DNA from 4 places in the Massilia sp. X63 genome. Region 1 is predicted to be linked to each of the others. Evidence: predicted binding sites of a transcription regulator. Region 1 holds the regulator's gene; each other region holds the start of a gene.
What was found. The regulator LexA, encoded in region 1, represses DNA repair genes until DNA is damaged. The targets are predictions, from matches to a motif close to ACTGTATNNNNATACAGT.
Positions count from the first base shown of each region.

Region 1 (4,197 bases):
GCCGGTCAGGCGTGCCGGCATGATCTTGCCGTTTTCCTGGACGAAGTCCTTCAGGGTGTCGACGTCCTTGTAGTCCACCTGTTCCACGCCTGCGGCGGTGAAGCGGCAGAACTTCTTGCGCTTGAACAGCGGGTTCTGCTGTTTGCGCTTGAGTTTTTCTTTAGCTTTGTTTTTGTCGAACTTTTTACCGAATGCCATTTCGAGGCTCCTGTATCTAATCTAAATTGGCCGTGTCGCTGGGCGACTATGCGGCACTGAAATCAATGATGTGAAACACCAAGGCTTTGCTGTTGCGGTTCTTCCGTGCGAGGAATCCTTCGAAGCGGTAGGCGGCGCCGAGTTCGGCGTCGGCAACCCGGCCTGAAATCGTGCCCGCGGCCAGCGCGGGGATATCAAACTCGACCTGCCTTGCCACCCCTGCCTCTTCCTGCTGCGAACTGTGCATCAGGATGACGCCCACGATGGGGACGCCGGCCGGGGTATAACGCAGTACGTCACGCTCCGCGATGGTCGCGATGAGCTGGAACTGGTTCACTGCGCTGTGTCGCTTCCTGCTGAATTCCTGGGGAAAAACTTAGGCAGCTGCGGCCGGGGCAGCGGCAGGCGCTGCGGCTTCTGCGCGGTGGCTCTTGGCTGCGTCTTCGCGCTGGACCGACTTCATCATCGGCGACGGTGCGGTTTCGGCCTTCTTCATCTTGACGGTCAGGTGACGCAGGACGGCATCGTTGAACTTGAATGCGGTTTCCAGCTCGACCAGGGTCTCGTTGTCGCACTCGATGTTCATGCAGATGTAGTGGGCTTTCGGCAGCTTCTGGATCTGGTAAGCCATCTGGCGACGGCCCCAGTCTTCCACGCGATGGATGTTACCGCCGCGGCTGGTCACCGTGGTCTTGTAACGCTCGATCATCGCCGGGACTTGCTCGCTCTGGTCCGGGTGGACGATAAAAACGATTTCATAATGACGCATGCAACACTCCTTAAGGACGTTTAAACAAATGCCCACCTCGGCGTCAAGACGAGTGTGGGAAGGGAAAGCCTGCCATTATAGCCGGAAAAATGCGTCGATGGGAATCGGGGGCGTGGCCTGGGCGCAGCAAAGCCCGGCGGTTCGGGGCGGCATGCGTGCGTCGCACCACACTTCGTGGGCGTTTCAGACTGCATTGCACAATTTTTTTACAGTTTTCCCGTGTTTGCCCTTGCGCATATCAGAATACTGTACAAAAATACAGTCTGCTCTTACAACCATTTGCCGTAACACACCCATGCTCAAGCTCACTGCAAGGCAAGAACAGATCCTTAACCTGATCAAGGAAGCGATCGAAAACACCGGCTTCCCGCCGACCCGCGCCGAAATCGCGGCCGAGCTGGGTTTCAAATCGGCCAACGCGGCCGAAGAACACCTGCAGGCGCTGGCGCGCAAGGGCGCGATCGAGATTTCGCCGGGCACCTCGCGCGGCATCCGCCTGGTCGGCGCCTCGGTCGAACAGGTCCCGCTGGTGCCTGCGGCCCTGATGATGTCGCTGCCGCTGGTCGGCCGCGTCGCCGCCGGCTCGCCGATCCTGGCCCAGGAACACGTGGAAGCCACCTACTCCGTCGACGCCGCCATGTTCTCGGCGCGCCCCGACTTCCTGCTGAAGGTCAAGGGCTGGTCGATGCGCGACGCCGGCATCTGCGACGGCGACTTCCTCGCGGTCAAGAAGATCGACAGCGCCAAGAACGGCCAGATCGTGGTCGCCCGCCTCGGCGAAGAAGTCACCGTCAAGCGCTACCGCAAGACCGGCAACCTGGTCGAGCTGCTGCCGGAAAACCCGGACTTCAAGGTGATCCAGGTGTCGCCCGAAGACGAGTTCGCGCTGGAAGGCCTGGCGGTCGGCCTGATGCGCAGCTGGCACTGAGCCTCCCGCGCTTCCGGCATCGTCCGCGAATGCGTGGGCCCTCGTGGCCCACGCGTCGCCGGTGAAGATCCTGATTACTGAATCTTCTTGTCCGCCCAGTACGAGTCCTTCTTGGCGGACTTCACCATCTTGTTGTGCTCTTCCACATAGGCCTCGGTCGCCGAGCGCCAGGCGGCGAAGTCCGCCAGCAACAGCTTCGAACTTACCTTCGCCTCTTCGCTCAGGTTGCTGTGCAGCTGGGTCAGGTAGGCAGTCGACTTCTCCATTTCTTCCTTGTTCATCAGCTTCTGGATGTCCGGCGGAATGCGCTTGGTGAGCGGGGTCGCCTCGTTCAGGTTGGTAACGAACTTGTTGTAGCACTCCTGCCACGCGGCCACGGCCGCGCCGATGCGGTCGATATCGGCATTGATCTTCGACATCGCCGGAATGCGCGGCGTCACGCAGCGGAACTCGCCCGACTTCAGGTCTTCGCCGTCGTAGCCGCTGATCCAGTAGTCGATTTCCTTGCGGCGCTGGGCGCGCTGGTCGATCATCTCGAGCGAAGCGGCGGCGATCTTGTTGCCCTTGGCGGCAGCCTTCTTGAACAGCGCGGCCGCCCTGGCCTCGTCCACCTCGCCTGCTTCGCCATAGAAGTACATCTGGCCCAGCGCCTGCTGGGCGGCCGGATTGCCGGCATTGGCCAGCCTGGTGTAGATCTTCACGGCCGCAGCGTAGTCCTTTTTTTCGAACAGGGCGTTGGCGTCTTCCAGCTCGCCGGCAAAGGCGGCGCCGCACAGCAGCAGGGATGCAAGGAACAGCTTGGTCTTCATGGCAGAGGAGGATGAGGGAAAGAAATCCCATGATAGCGGCATTCCCCTGCCCCGCTCAACCGCTGATGCAAAAACGGCAGCCGAGGCTGCCGTTTTCATGTTGCGCCGACCCCGTTCAGGCGTCCAGCGCCTGGCGGAAGTCCGCCAGCAGGTCGTCGGTATCCTCGATGCCCACCGAAACGCGAATCAGCGACTCGGCAATGCCCATGCTGGCGCGCCGCTCCGCCCCCATCTCGAAGAAGATGGTGTGCGCCACCGGGATCACCAGGGTGCGGGTGTCGCCCAGGTTGCTGGCCGGGATGCCAAGCTGCAGGCGGTTCAGGTAGTCGAAGCAGTCGATATCCTCGCGCAGCTCGAAGCTCATCAGGGAGCCGCCCGCGCGGAACAGCACCTCCGTGATGCCGTGCTGCGGGTGCGAGGCCAGGCCCGGGTAGTGCACCGCCGCCACGCGCTCATCGGCCTCCAGCATCCGGGCCAGCGCCAGCGCGTTGCCGCAGGTGCGTTCCATGCGCAGCGCCAGGGTCTCGGCGCCCACCGCGATGTGGTGCGCCGCTTCCGGCCCGAGGGCCGCGCCGAAGTCGCGCAGCGCCTTGGCGCGCAGCTGGGCCAGGCCCTGGGCTGCGACCGGCTGCTTGCGGAAGTTGGGCGCGATGTGCGGGTAGGCGCTCCAGTCGAACAGGCCGGTGTCGGTCAGCGCGCCGCCCAGCGCGTTGCCGTGACCGCCGATCGACTTGGTCAGGGAATTGACCACCAGGCCCGCCCCCACCGCCTTCGGACGGAACAGCCAGGGGGTGGTCATGGTGTTGTCGACCACGTACAGGATGCCGCGCTCACGGCACAGCTGGCCGATGCGCGCCAGGTCGGCCACCTGGGTGCGCGGGTTGGCGATGGTCTCCACGAACACCATGCGCGTGTCCGGCTTCAAGACTGCTTCGACGTTGGCGACATCGGTCGCATCGACGAAATCGACGGCGACGCCCTGGCCGGCCACGGTTTGCCACAGGCTGTTGGTATTGCCGAACAGGAAGGAGGACGAGACGATGTGGTCGCCCGCGCGCAGCAGCCCCTGGAACAGCGCGCCGATGGCGCCCATGCCGGTGGCGAAGCAGATGGTGCCGACGCCGTCTTCCATCTTGCTGATCTTGTCCTCGAGCGCGCCGACGGTCGGATTGCCCTGGCGGCCGTAGCGGAAGCCCGGCTCCTTGCCCTGGAACACCGACGCCAGCTGGCGCGCGTCGCCGTAGCCGAAGGCCACCGAGGTGTGCACCGGCTTGTGCAGAGAGCCGTGCTCGACCGCCTTGCGGCGGTCGTTGTGCAGGACGGTGGTGGTGAAGCCGTACGAAGCCGGCTTTGCTTGCGACTCACTCATGGGAGGCCCCCGTCACTCCGCCGTGACCGGACGGTTGAGGTTGAGCTGGTTGGTCGGCGCGTCCTCGACCGGCTTGCTGCTGCCGTTGTGGCGTGCCGATTCCTGGAGGTCCAGGTATTCCGGT
Region 1 is NZ_JBFTEF010000006.1:246,813-251,009, reverse strand. It holds gene rpsR (30S ribosomal protein S18) at 1-198, opposite strand, end outside; gene priB (primosomal replication protein N) at 245-535, opposite strand; gene rpsF (30S ribosomal protein S6) at 575-967, opposite strand; gene lexA (transcriptional repressor LexA) at 1,263-1,895, shown strand; gene AB3347_RS14515 (sel1 repeat family protein) at 1,970-2,704, opposite strand; gene AB3347_RS14510 (cystathionine gamma-synthase family protein) at 2,820-4,073, opposite strand; gene purF (amidophosphoribosyltransferase) at 4,086-4,197, opposite strand, start outside.

Region 2 (4,197 bases), on a different contig from region 1:
GTCTTCGACCAGCAAGCGCTGCATGTCGGCGGTGACGGAAATGGCGCCGCCGAACTGCATCAGGGACAGCATCAGGAAGTGCACGAACAGGGACAACCAGTCGTCCCATCCGAGCGCCAGCTGCACGGGCGTCATGGACGCAGGCGGCGCCAGGCCAGCGTGCAGCCAAGCCCGCCCAGGGATGGCAGCACCCACACCAGCGGCACGCGCAGCCAGGCCAGCAGCACGAAGGCGGCGGCCGCGATCGCGGCCGACCAGGACAGGGGAAGCGGGTTCTTTGCCAGCGCGCTGGAAAGCCTGAGGGCGGTGGCGGCGATCAGTCCGGCCGAGACCGCCGCCATGCCGCGCAGCGCCCCGGCCACGGCGGGATGGCCGGCGTAGCGCGCATGGAAGGCCGCCAGCAGCAGCACCAGGGCCAGCGGCAGCACGAGCAGCCCGGCCAGCGCGGCAAGCGCCCCGGCGGGGCCGAACCAGCGGGCGCCGAGCATGATCGACAGGTTGACCACGTTCGGCCCCGGCATGATCTGCGCCACCGCCCAGTCTTCGACGAATTCCTCCTGCGTCAGCCAGCGCTTGCGCTCGACCAGTTCGCGCTGGACGACCGCCAGCACGCCGCCGAAGCCCTGCAGGGCCAGGACGGTAAACGCGAGGAACAGGTCGGCGAGCGAGGCGGGGCGGGGACGGTGGGGGACCGGCGGCGGGAGCGGGGAGGGCATCCGCGGATTATCGCCGCTCCCCCGGGTGCCTGTCCACGCTCCGCCCGGCGCTCAGCCGCCGCCGATCCCCTCGGTGACCTTGCCGGTGCCGCCGCAGTTCGGGCAGGGTTTACCGTCGGACAGTTTGCCGCTGCCGGCGCAGGCGTCGCACACGTCTTCGCCGGTGCCGGGGGTGCCGGGCTCGGCGTCGTCGCCGGGATTCAGGTCGGGATCGTGGTGCATGCTCATGGCGTCCTCTCAGTTGGGTGACGCGGCCATTGTAGGCGGCCGTCGCGCAGGGCGGCGCAGCGCTGGCGCCTGGCGGTGCGCCAGGCACGCTCAGGAAGAAAGCGATTTGATTCGTATCTGACATTGACATTGTTCGCGCTTCGCCCATACTTCCCGCAGCCCCAGCACCCTTTATCTCAACGGAAAGGTCAGGCGCACGATGAATCCGCTTCACAGCTCCCCGAGCAATCCAGATGGCGCCGCCGGCGCCCCGGCTACCGAACATCGGCGCGATCTGCGCCGGCGCGAGATCGTGGACGATGGAATCGCCCTGGCGCGCGTCGCCGGCACCCTGTCCGCACTCGAATACCTCAAACTGCACGCGATCGAAGGACGGATCATCGCGCGCGTCCTGCTGGACCCGGCCAGGCGGCGCAGTGGTCCGGACCTGGCGGTTGCCTGAGCCTGCCGCGCAAGAGCTTATGCACAAAGATTTCCCAAAAAAAATTTTCGGTTTTTGCGTGCCGCGTATGCGACATGCATGCGTAAACCCTTGATTTCTGGGGCTATCGCGGTTGCCTTCCCAATAGGCAAATTGTTGAAAGCCGCACAGATGGCCGCATTCCGCGTGTCAAGCCCCCGCTTTTCCACATAGTTATTCACAGACTTTGTGGATATCCGGAAAAGCTTTTAAGTATTAGCGACTTAGCACGCTTTCTGCACGTTTTCCATGACCTGATCGCCTCAAACGCGCCGGTTTGAATCGTGCGCGCCCTTGACTTTCGCTTGTTTGGTGCTTGCACACGAGTACTGGATAAATGTACAGTATGGCATTTCCAGCTTCCGCCCTCCCATGTCCGCCGCTCTCGACCAGCCCGCCACCGACGACCCCTTCGCCGCCCTGAATCCGGAACAGCGCGCGGCGGTCGAGCACGACCTCGGTGCGGCCACCGTGCGGCCCTTGCTAGTGGTGGCCGGCGCCGGGTCGGGCAAGACCAATACGCTGGCGCACCGCGTCGCCCGGCTGATCGGGTCCGGCGCCGACCCCCAGCGCATCCTGCTGCTGACCTTTTCGCGGCGTGCCGCCGGCGAGATGAGCCAGCGCGCCAGCGGCGTACTGCAGCGCCTGCTCGGAAAGGGCGGGGCTGGCGGCCTGAACGCGGCGCCGGTGGCGCTGCCGTGGGCCGGTACCTTCCACGCGATCGGCGCGCGCCTGCTGCGGCAGTATGCCGGCCGCATCGGCCTGGACGAATCCTTTACCATCCACGACCGCGGCGACTCGGAAGACCTGATGGGACTGGTGCGCCACGAGATCGGCCTGTCCAGCCTTGCCAAGCGCTTTCCGCTGAAGGGTACCTGCCTGTCGATTTATTCGCGGGTGGTGAACAGCCGCGCACCGCTCCAGGACGTGTTGCAGTCCACCTTCCCCTGGTGCAGCGAGTGGGAAGCGCAACTGAAGACCCTGTTCGGCGCCTACGTCGATGCCAAGCAGGAGCAGAACGTCCTCGACTACGACGACCTGCTGCTGTTCTGGGCCGAGATGGCGGCCGACCCGGAGCTCGGCCCCGAGCTCGGCGCCCTGTTCGACCACGTGCTGGTCGACGAATACCAGGACACCAACCGCCTGCAGGCATCGATCATCACGGGCATGAAGCCGGGCGGCGAGGGCGTGATGGTGGTCGGCGACGATGCGCAGTCGATCTACGCCTTCCGCGGCGCCACGGTGCGCAACATCCTCGATTTCCCGAAGCAGTTCTCGCAGCCCGCGCAGGTGATCACCCTGGAGCGCAACTACCGCTCGACCCAGCCGATCCTGGACGCCTCGAATGCCGTCATCGCCGGCGCGCGCGAGCGCCATGCCAAGACCCTGTGGACCGACAAGGCGTCCAGCCTCAAGCCGCAACTGGTCCTGATCCCCGACGAGGCCGAGCAGGCACGCTGGACCTGCAACCGGATCCTCGAGCAGCGCGAGACGGGCATCGCCCTGAAGTCGCAGGCGGTGCTGTTCCGCGCGGCCAGCCACAGCGCCGCGCTGGAACTGGAACTGATGCGCCGTAACATCCCCTTCGTGAAGTTCGGCGGCCTGAAGTTCCTCGAGGCCGCCCACATCAAGGACGTGCTGGCCGTGCTGCGCTTCGCCCAGAACCCGAACGGACGCATGGCGGGTTTCCGCGTCGCCCAGCTGGTCCCGGGTATCGGCCCGGCCACTGCCAGCCGCCTGCTGGATGCGGTGGCCGAAGCGACCGATCCGGCCGCCGCGGTCGAAGCTTTCGCGGTCCCGGGCAAGAGCCTGGACGACTGGGCGGCGTTCGGCGCGCTGTACCGGCGCCTGCGCACACCCGGCCTGCGCTGGCCGGCCGACATCGAGCTCGTCAAGCAATGGTATTTGCCGCACCTGGAACGCATGTACGACGATGCCCAGGTGCGCGCCGCCGACGTCGAGCAGCTGGCCGCGCTGGCCGGCGGCCATGCCACCCGCGAGAGCTTCCTGGCCGAGATCACGCTCGATCCGCCCGAGGCCACCAGCGACCGCGCCGGCCCGCCGCTGCTCGACGAAGACTACGTGATCCTGTCGACCATCCACTCGAGCAAGGGCCAGGAATGGAAATCCGTGACCGTCCTGAACGTGGTGGACGGCTGCATTCCGTCGGACATGAGCACTGGCAATAACGACGATATCGAAGAGGAGCGGCGCCTGCTCTACGTGGCGATGACGCGCGCCCGCGAGCACCTGCAACTGGTGGTGCCGAACCGTTTCTTCATCAAGCAGCAGGCCGCGACCGGCGACCGCCACGTGTACGCGGCGCGCACCCGCTTCATCACGCCGGCCATGCTCAAGCATTTCGAGGAGACGACCTGGCTCAGCGCGGACACGCCGCAGCTGCGCAAGCCGGTGCCGGACAGCGTGCGGATGCTGGTCAGGGAGCGCGCCCGCAACGCGTGGAAATGACGGGAGATCGGACCACGTTAGCGACTTATCCCCTGCGCAGGGTTTTTGTAGGAATTTGCCGTACATGCTCGCACGGTAGGCAAGGAGTGCAGCGCTAAGTCATTGATTTTTAGCGGATTTCAATTTGCCTGCGGAACGGGCATTTTGTTGAAACCCGCACCATTACTGGCCTTTCGGCTTGTCAAGTGGTGCTTTTCCACAACTTTATCCACAGTTCTTGTGGATATTGGGGAATTTTCAATAAAATCAATGGTTTATCTTTCAGGATTGATTCGTGTCAATCTTTAGTGCTGCCGCCAGCAGGCGCAGGGCCGGCAGGGCGTT
Region 2 is NZ_JBFTEF010000010.1:147,700-151,896, reverse strand. It holds gene AB3347_RS19150 (chromate transporter) at 1-135, opposite strand, end outside; gene AB3347_RS19145 (chromate transporter) at 132-716, opposite strand; gene AB3347_RS19140 (hypothetical protein) at 768-944, opposite strand; gene AB3347_RS19135 (hypothetical protein) at 1,144-1,386, shown strand; gene AB3347_RS19130 (ATP-dependent helicase) at 1,777-3,873, shown strand; gene AB3347_RS19125 (NAD-dependent deacetylase) at 4,135-4,197, opposite strand, start outside.
Region 2: the regulator LexA is predicted to act here: its motif matches at 1,733-1,750, upstream of AB3347_RS19130 (ATP-dependent helicase).

Region 3 (4,197 bases), on a different contig from region 1:
AGGGCCAGCAGCTGGTTGACCAGGCGCGTGGCCGATTCCGAGCTCTGGGCCAGCTGCTCGAGCGAGCGGTGGATCTCTGCCGCGTCGACCTGGCGCAGCGCCAGCTCGGACTGCATGCGCATGCCGGCCAGCGGCGTCTTCATCTGGTGCGCGGCGTCGGCGATGAAGCGCTTCTGCATCTCGACGGTCTGGCCCAGGCGCTCGAGCATGTCGTTGAAGGAACCCACCAGCGGCGAGATCTCTTCCGGCACCTGGCGCGGGTCGATCGGCGACAGGTCGTCCTGCGGGCGCGCGCGGATGCGCTCCTGGAGCTCGGCCAGCGGCGACAGGCCGCGCGACAGCGCGAACCAGACCAGCGCCAGGATCACCGGCAGGATGATGAACTGGGGCAGGATCACGCCCTTGATGATCTCGTTGGCCAGGTGGGCGCGCTTGTCGAGGGTTTCCGCGACCTGGACCAGGGCCAGGCCGGCGTCCCGGCCCGCGCTGCGCTCGTGCAGCGGGTCGAGGCTGATCCAGGAATAGGCGACCCGCACCGGCGTGCCGTGGATGCTGTCGTTGCGGAACGCCACCGCGCCGTTGCGGGTTCGCTCGTCGGCATCGCCGCCGTCGCCGACGCGGGGGCGCGGCAGGTCGCGGTCGCCGTCGAGGTGGGCGCCGTCCGGCCCGCTGATCTGGAAGAACACGCTGTCGACGTCGTCGGCGCGCAGCACGTCGCGCGCGCTCGGGGGCAGCTGCACCACCGGCCGCCCGGCCACGGTGCGGATCTGCTGCGACAGCACGGTGACGCGGTCTTCCAGCGCATCGTCGAAGGGCTGGTTGGCGATCGACTTGGCCACCAGGTAGGTGATCGCGATGCTCATCGGCCACAGCAGCAGCAGCGGCGCCAGCATCCAGTCGAGGATCTCGCCGAACAGCGAATGGCGGATGTTCTCGTCGGGTTCCGGATTGGGCGGCACGTAGGGCGGGAACTGCCCGGCCGCGGAGGGCGACGACGCGTCCGGGCCCGCGTCCGGCGGCGCGTCCTCGAGCCCGGCGTCGCGTTCGTTCACTTGTTCTCTGGCGCCGGCGCGCGCGGCGCGTCGGAGAATTTCTCGAGGCAATAGCCGAGGCCGCGCACGGTGGCGATGCGCACGCCGCCGACCTCGATCTTCTTGCGCAGCCGGTGCACGTACACCTCGATGGCGTTGTTCGAGACTTCCTCGCCCCATTCGCACAGGTGGTCCACCAGCTGCTCCTTGGAGACCAGGCGCCCGGTGCGCGCCAGCAGCACTTCGAGCAGGCCCAGTTCGCGCGCCGACAGGTCGAGCATCTGGTCGTTGATGTAGGCGCTGCGGCCGACCTGGTCGTAGACCAGCGGGCCGTGGCGCACCACGGCAGGGCCGCCGCCGGCGCCGCGCCGGGTGAGGGCGCGCACCCGCGCCTCCAGCTCGGACAGGGCGAAGGGCTTGGCCATGTAGTCGTCGGCGCCGAGGTCGAGGCCTTCGACGCGCTGCTCGACCGAGTCGGCCGCGGTGAGGATCAGCACCGGCAGCAGCGAGGAGCGCGCGCGCAGGCGCCGCAGCACCTCCAGCCCGGACAGCTTGGGCAGGCCGAGATCGAGGATCAGGAGGTCGAACTCCTGGGTGGACAGCGCCGTGTCGGCGTCCTGGCCGTTCTTGACGCAATCGATCGCATACCCGGACTGGCGCAGCGAACGCGTGAGCCCATCGGCAAGTACGCTATCATCTTCGGCGAGCAGAATTCGCATGGAACCACCTGTAAAACGTTAGACCTTCAACAGGCTCTATTGTGTTTGATTTATCGCAACAATGCGAGGGTCTTGGATAACAACACCGGGCTCTTTTTTCGCTTGCTAAAACCACTGGTTTTATATACAGTGGTGGTCTGGATTCAGCGTAAAGAACCACTGGATTTTTATACAGTAGAGACCTTGATTTACGCGGTAGCACCACTACCTTGCCTACTCCACAGCTGAAAGTACACCATGGACGACAAAAAACTTGCATTAAACGTTGCCGAAAAAGGCAAAGCGCTGGCAGCCGCCCTGGCGCAGATTGAAAAGCAGTTCGGCAAGGGCTCGGTCATGCGCATGGATACCAATGCGCCGGTCGAGGAAGTGCAGACTGTTTCCACCGGCTCGCTGGGCCTGGACATCGCGCTGGGTGTCGGTGGCCTGCCGCGCGGTCGTATCGTCGAGATCTACGGTCCGGAATCGTCGGGTAAAACCACCCTGACGCTGCAGACCATTGCTCAGATGCAGAAACTGGGCGGCACCTGCGCCTTCATCGACGCCGAGCACGCGCTCGATGTGACCTACGCGCAGAAGCTGGGCATCAACCTGGGCGACCTCTTGATCTCGCAGCCGGACACCGGCGAGCAAGCACTGGAAATCACCGACGCCCTGGTGCGTTCGGGCTCGGTCGACCTGGTGGTCATCGACTCGGTGGCGGCACTGACCCCGCGCGCCGAGATCGAAGGCGACATGGGCGACTCGCTCCCGGGCCTGCAGGCACGACTGATGTCGCAGGCGCTGCGCAAGCTGACCGGCTCGATCAACCGTACCAACACCCTGGTCATCTTCATCAACCAGATCCGCATGAAGATCGGCGTGATGTTCGGCAGCCCGGAAACCACCACCGGCGGTAACGCGCTGAAGTTCTACGCCTCCGTGCGCATGGACATCCGCCGTACCGGCTCGATCAAGTCGGGTGACGAAGTGATCGGTAACGAAACCAAGGTCAAGGTCGTCAAGAACAAGATCGCGCCGCCGTTCAAGGAAGCCCACTTCGACATCCTGTACGGAGAAGGCACCTCGCGCGAAGGCGAAATCCTGGACCTGGGCGCCGACAACAAGATCGTCGAGAAGTCGGGCTCGTGGTACAGCTATAACGGCGAACGTATCGGCCAGGGCAAGGACAACGCCCGCCAGTTCCTGAAAGATCGTCCGGCACTGGCACGCGAAATCGAGAACAAGGTCCGTGCCGCGCTGGGCGTGCGTGAACTGCCGCCGGTCCTCGCTGCTGTCGAAGACAGCGGCAAGGACAAGCTGAAGGCAGTCGGCGAGTAATCGGCGATCGTGTAGAGAGCCTATGCCTGCACCCCAGCTGAGCCTGAAAGCGCGCGCGCTTCGCTATCTGTCGATGCGCGAGCACAGCCGGCTCGAGCTGGGGCGCAAGCTGGCCCGTCATGCCGAGGAGGGCGACGACGTGGAAGCCCTCCTGGATTTCCTTGAAAAGAACAACTGGCTGTCGCAGGAACGGTTTGCCGAATCGCTCATCAACCGGCGGGCGGCACGTTTCGGCAATAGCCGCGTGATGGCCGAGCTGCAAAGCCACGGCCTCAAAGGCGAGGCCCTGGACGAGATCAAGGCCTCGCTTGCCGACAGCGAAACTGCGCGTGCCTCCGAAGTGTGGCAGCGCAAATTCGGTACCGTCGCCGCCGATGCGGCCGAGCGAGCCAAGCAGATGCGCTTCCTGCTGCAGCGTGGTTTCTCCCAACGCGCTGCGCGGGCCGCCATGCAGGGCGCTCCCGACGACGACGAGCTGTAGCAGGCTGGTCTTGAAGCCCAAGCCCGGCCTGCTGCGATGACGAGCAGGCCTGGCCCCAGGCCTGCTCCGACGATATGCCAGGCGTGGCCGCAGGCCTGTTGTATCACCCCTGTGTATTACCGTCGTGTATTACCCTCGATGCGATGGGTTTCTTCTTGTACTTATATAGAGAGAAGCCTTGCTCCGGCGCCAGCGTGGAGCGTCATTTCCGATATGCCTCAGCATATTCCTCAACGGATAATGGCGCTGCACGCTGGCGCTGCCTCCTTGCCGGTCCCGTCCCGCAGTTCCGTCTCCATCTCGGCGCATCAATTTGGTCCTGCCACAGGGGCGAACTCGTCCAGCCGCCTGCAAGCTTGGCTACTCGGCAAGAAAATCCCTCGTGTATTGCTGCTACGCGGCAAAATCGCCTCTGTTGCAGTGCAACCGACAACGCCCTGTGCTAAACTTTCACGGTTTAAGCAGCGCCGCATGAGCGGTTGTTGTCGTAGAAGCTACGTCAACGTGCATGAAGCACACTGGCTGCACCACTAACCGCCGCGCAAGCGGCATTGGTTTTTATGCCCCTGTCTCCTCCCGTATCGCGCTCGCTCCGGCATACGCGCGCCATCACCGTCGAAGCCTATGCGCGCGATGATGGCCTGTG
Region 3 is NZ_JBFTEF010000002.1:446,463-450,659, reverse strand. It holds gene AB3347_RS06125 (sensor histidine kinase) at 1-1,052, opposite strand, end outside; gene AB3347_RS06120 (response regulator transcription factor) at 1,049-1,750, opposite strand; gene recA (recombinase RecA) at 1,988-3,070, shown strand; gene recX (recombination regulator RecX) at 3,093-3,551, shown strand; gene AB3347_RS06105 (DUF2889 domain-containing protein) at 4,112-4,197, shown strand, end outside.
Region 3: the regulator LexA is predicted to act here: its motif matches at 1,909-1,926, upstream of recA (recombinase RecA).

Region 4 (4,197 bases), on a different contig from region 1:
GAGCCAGTAATGGCAGGCCTCGACCTCGCGCTGCACCGGGGTCTTGTGGAGGCGGCGCTTGCCGCGCGGTTCCCACTTGAAGTGCTTGACGGCGTTGGTCAGATAAATCGCCTTGCGGTCGACCTCGGCCTGGGCGAACACCTGGTCGAGCAGCTTGCCGGCCGGGCCGACGAAGGGCTTGCCGGCCAGGTCTTCCTGGTCGCCCGGCTGCTCGCCGACGATCATGATCGGCGAACGCTTCGGGCCTTCGCCGCCGACCGCCTGGGTGGCGTACTGCCACAGCTCGCAGCGCCGGCACTCGTCGAGTTTCGAGGGCTGCTCGCGGTCCGGCTGCGCCGCCTCGGCGCTGATCGGAATGGTGGCGCCGCTCTTGCGGCCCACCGCCTCGACCTGCCCGATCTTGCGCGCCCCGAGTTCGGCCTGGCTCACCAGCGAAGGCACGATCGCGCCTTCCGGCAGGTTCTTCCAGAAGCGCGAGGGAATGTGGCTCTGCATCAGCTGGGCGTTGACGCGCGCGGGATTGAAGATGCTGCGGTAGTAGGTGAGCCAGAGCGCCTCGCCCGCATCATCCAGCTCGGCCGCGCTCGACATCAGCGGCCCGGTGTGGTGCAGCGCCCGGCCGTCCCACAGCACGCTGGCCTCGGGCGTGGCGATCATCCAGCTGACCTTGCCCATGCGGGCGACGAAGTGCTCGGCCACCTGGGGCAGCACGTCGTGGCGCGGCTCGAACCAGGCGACGAAGCGCGGATCGCCTGCATCCAGCGGGCGTTCACGGAAACGGATGTAGGCATGCATGTCGTGCTCCTCGCGGCGCACCGCCTTGACCATGCCGTGCAGGCGGCTGCCGTCCGGATCGGCGGGCGACTGCACGTCGTGTTCGCCATGCGTCCAGCGCCACAGCACGCGATACAGGAAAGCCCAGCGGTCCGGGGCGCGGAAGCACGCGGCTTTCTGCAGCATCTCCAGCAGCGATCGCGGCACGCGTGGACTTGTCCCCTGCGCCGGCGGTCGTGGCGATTGCGCTTCCTGCAATCGGTTGCCTTGATTATCGTCCGGCTCAGGCAGGGCCGGCGCACCCGAGAACAGATCGCCGCCCTCGGGCGTACCCCAGCTCACCGCCTCGGGCGGCACGCCGGCCCTGAGAAGCTCGCGCGCCGCCTCGCGCCATTCGGCGAAGCTGTTCACCGCCAGCGGCTGGCCGGCGGCGCCAGGCAGGGCGGTGGCCTCGTTCATGCGGCCTGCAGTTCCGGCCACAAATTCATCTGCTCGGGCGCGTCGGCCAGGTGGCGCCGCAGGAGGTGGGAACTGGCGGCGCCTTGCACCGGCTTGTAGTCGGCGGTGACGATGAAGGGCGCCAGCTTCTTCATGCTGCAGCGCAGGCGCGACAGGTCTTCCCAGCGGATGCGGCGCAGGCGGCGCAGGTCGACGATGCGCCTGGCGTTGCGGATGCCGATGCCGGGCACGCGCGCGATCATGGTCTCGTCGGCGCGGTTCAGGTCGAGCGGGAAGTGCTCGCGGTTGGCCAGCGCCCAGCCCAGCTTGGGATCGACGTCGAGCGCCAGGTTGCCCGATTGCGGCATCAGCTCGCCCGCGGTAAACCCGTAGCCGCGCAGCAGGAAGTCGGCCTGGTACAGGCGGTGCTCGCGCAGCAGCGGCGGCGGCGCCGCCGGCACGCTCTTCGGACTTTGCGGGATCGGGCTGAAGGCCGAGTAGTACACGCGTTTCAGCTTGTAGCTGCCGTACAGCGTTTCGGCGGTATTCAGGATGGTGTGGTCGTCGCTGGCGTCGGCGCCGACGATCATCTGCGTGCTCTGCCCCGCCGGCGCGAAGCTCGGCGCCTTCGGCTCTTCCGCCTTTTCGTCGAGCTTGCGGCGGATCGATCCCATCGCCAGCTTGATGGTGTGGACGTTCTTTTCCGGCGCCAGGCGGGTCACGCTGTCGTGGGTCGGCAGCTCGATGTTCACCGACAGGCGATCGGCCCAGCGGCCCGCTTCTTCGATGAGCAGCGGGTCGGCGTCGGGGATGGTCTTGAGGTGGATGTAGCCGCGGAACTTGTGCACTTCGCGCAGCTGGCGCGCCACGGCCACCAGCTGCTCCATGGTGTAGTCGGCCGACTGGATGATGCCCGAGCTCAGGAACAGGCCGTCGATGTAGTTGCGGACGTAGAAATCATGGGTGAGCTTGACCACTTCTTCGACCGAGAAGCGGGCGCGCGGCACGTTGGACGTGCGGCGGTTGATGCAGTACTGGCAGTCGTAGATGCAGAAGTTGGTGAGCAGGATCTTGAGCAGCGAGACGCAGCGGCCGTCCGGCGTGTAGCTGTGGCAGATGCCCATGCCGGTGGTGGCGCCGAAACCGTCCTTGTCCTCGGACGAACGCTTGGGCGCGCCACTGCTGGCGCAGGACGCGTCGTATTTCGCGGCGTCGGCCAGGATTTCCAGTTTGTCCTTGAGTTCCATCGCATGCCTTGAACTGTATGGGCATACAGTATACTATCGCGCGCGTATGCACAGGGACGATGGGCGCAAGTGTGCATGCCTCCAGCGGTTCAAAGACGGGGCAAGACGTAAAAAAAGCCCGGTCAGAGACCAGGCTTTCCAGGTACCGTAGGGTGGGCGGGTCTCCCGCCCACGCGGTCAAACTACAGCACTGCAGCCCGCGCGGCTGCTCATATTGCACCTATCACCGCGTGGGGTCATCCGGTCCAGTGGACCGGATGACGAGTCGCCCACCCTACGACAGCAAGCTCAGATCAACGAATCGGCTTGCCGTCCGCATCCACTACGGTGACTTCACCCCAGCCCAGCGAGCGCACGCCCGCCTCGATCTTGCGCAGGTCGCCGATCACCATCCACACCGCCTCGTCCGGCTTGATGAACTTCGACGAGGCCGCACCCAGCTGCTCCGGCGTGAGCGCACGCACGTTGGACGCATACCTGGTCCAGTAGTCGTCCGCCAGGCTCAGGTTGACGGCGTCCAGCCCCGCCGCTTCCAGTGCGGCGAGCGTGGAGAAGCGGCCCGGCAGGCGCGAGCTCATGTTGCGCATGATGCTTTCGTACTCGGTGCCCACCAGCGGACGCTCGCCGGCCACGCCGCGCAGCTCTTTCTGCACCTCGCGCATCGCCTCGATCGTCTTGTCGGTCTGCACCGGCGCGATGATGTAGAACGGACGCTGGCCGCGCACGTCCGGCAGGCGGGCCTGGGTGCCGTAGCTCCAGTGCTTGTCCAGGCGCAGGTTGCGGTTCAGGCGCGAGGTCGCGATGCCGCCGAAGTTGGTCATCACCGGCTCCATCGCCAGGTCTTCCGGCTGGCCGTAGGCCTGCGACACGTGGGTCGCGACGATGGTCGACTGCGGCGCGTCCGGCTTGTCCACCAGGATCAGGCGCTTGCCCTGGGTCGCCGGCACCGTGCTCATCTTCTTGGCCGGGGCGCTGCCCTGCTGCCACTTGCCGAAGCTCGCTTCCAGCGCCGGCAGCAGCTTGTCCATGGTGGTGTCGCCTGCCACCACGATGGTGGCGCTGCCCGGCTTGAACCAGGTGCCGTGCCAGGCCATCAGGTCGTCGCGGGTCAGGCCCTGCACGCTCGATTCGAAACCTGAGGCCGGCTTGCCGTAGGCGTGGTCGGCGCCGTACAGCACCGATGGGATCAGGCGCAAGGCCAGGCTGTTCGGCTGGGCCTTTTCCTGGGCGATGCCGGCGATGCGGCGGCTCTTCGAGAGCGCGAACTGGTCTTGCGGGAAGCTCGGGCTCAGCGCGGCTTCGGCCATCAGGTTGAGGGACGGCGTCAGGTTGGCGCTGGTGGCCTGCAGGCGTACCAGCGACTGGTCCTGCGAGGTGCCGGTGGTCAGGCGCGCGCCCAGGTTTTCCAGCGCATCCGACAGCGCGAAGGCGTCACGGTTCCTGGTGCCCTTGTCCAGCAGGTCGAGCGCCAGCGAGGCGGCGCCGGCCTTGGCGCTGCTGTCCGAGGCCGCGCCGGCGTCGACCGCCAGCGAGACGTTGACGATCGGCGCCGTATGGCGTTCCAGCAGCACGACCTTCAGGCCGTTCTTCAGCTGGGCGCGCTGCAGCGCCGGGAACTTGACGTCCGGGGCATCGCCCAGGCTTGGCAGCTTCTTGCGGTCCAGGGTCGACTTGGTCGCGGCCAGCTTGGCCGACGGCCGCACCGTCATGGTGTAGTGGTTGGCGCGCAGCCAGCGGT
Region 4 is NZ_JBFTEF010000002.1:517,596-521,792, forward strand. It holds gene AB3347_RS06435 (UdgX family uracil-DNA binding protein) at 1-1,233, opposite strand, end outside; gene AB3347_RS06440 (putative DNA modification/repair radical SAM protein) at 1,230-2,459, opposite strand; gene AB3347_RS06445 (M16 family metallopeptidase) at 2,753-4,197, opposite strand, start outside.
Region 4: the regulator LexA is predicted to act here: its motif matches at 2,472-2,489, upstream of AB3347_RS06440 (putative DNA modification/repair radical SAM protein).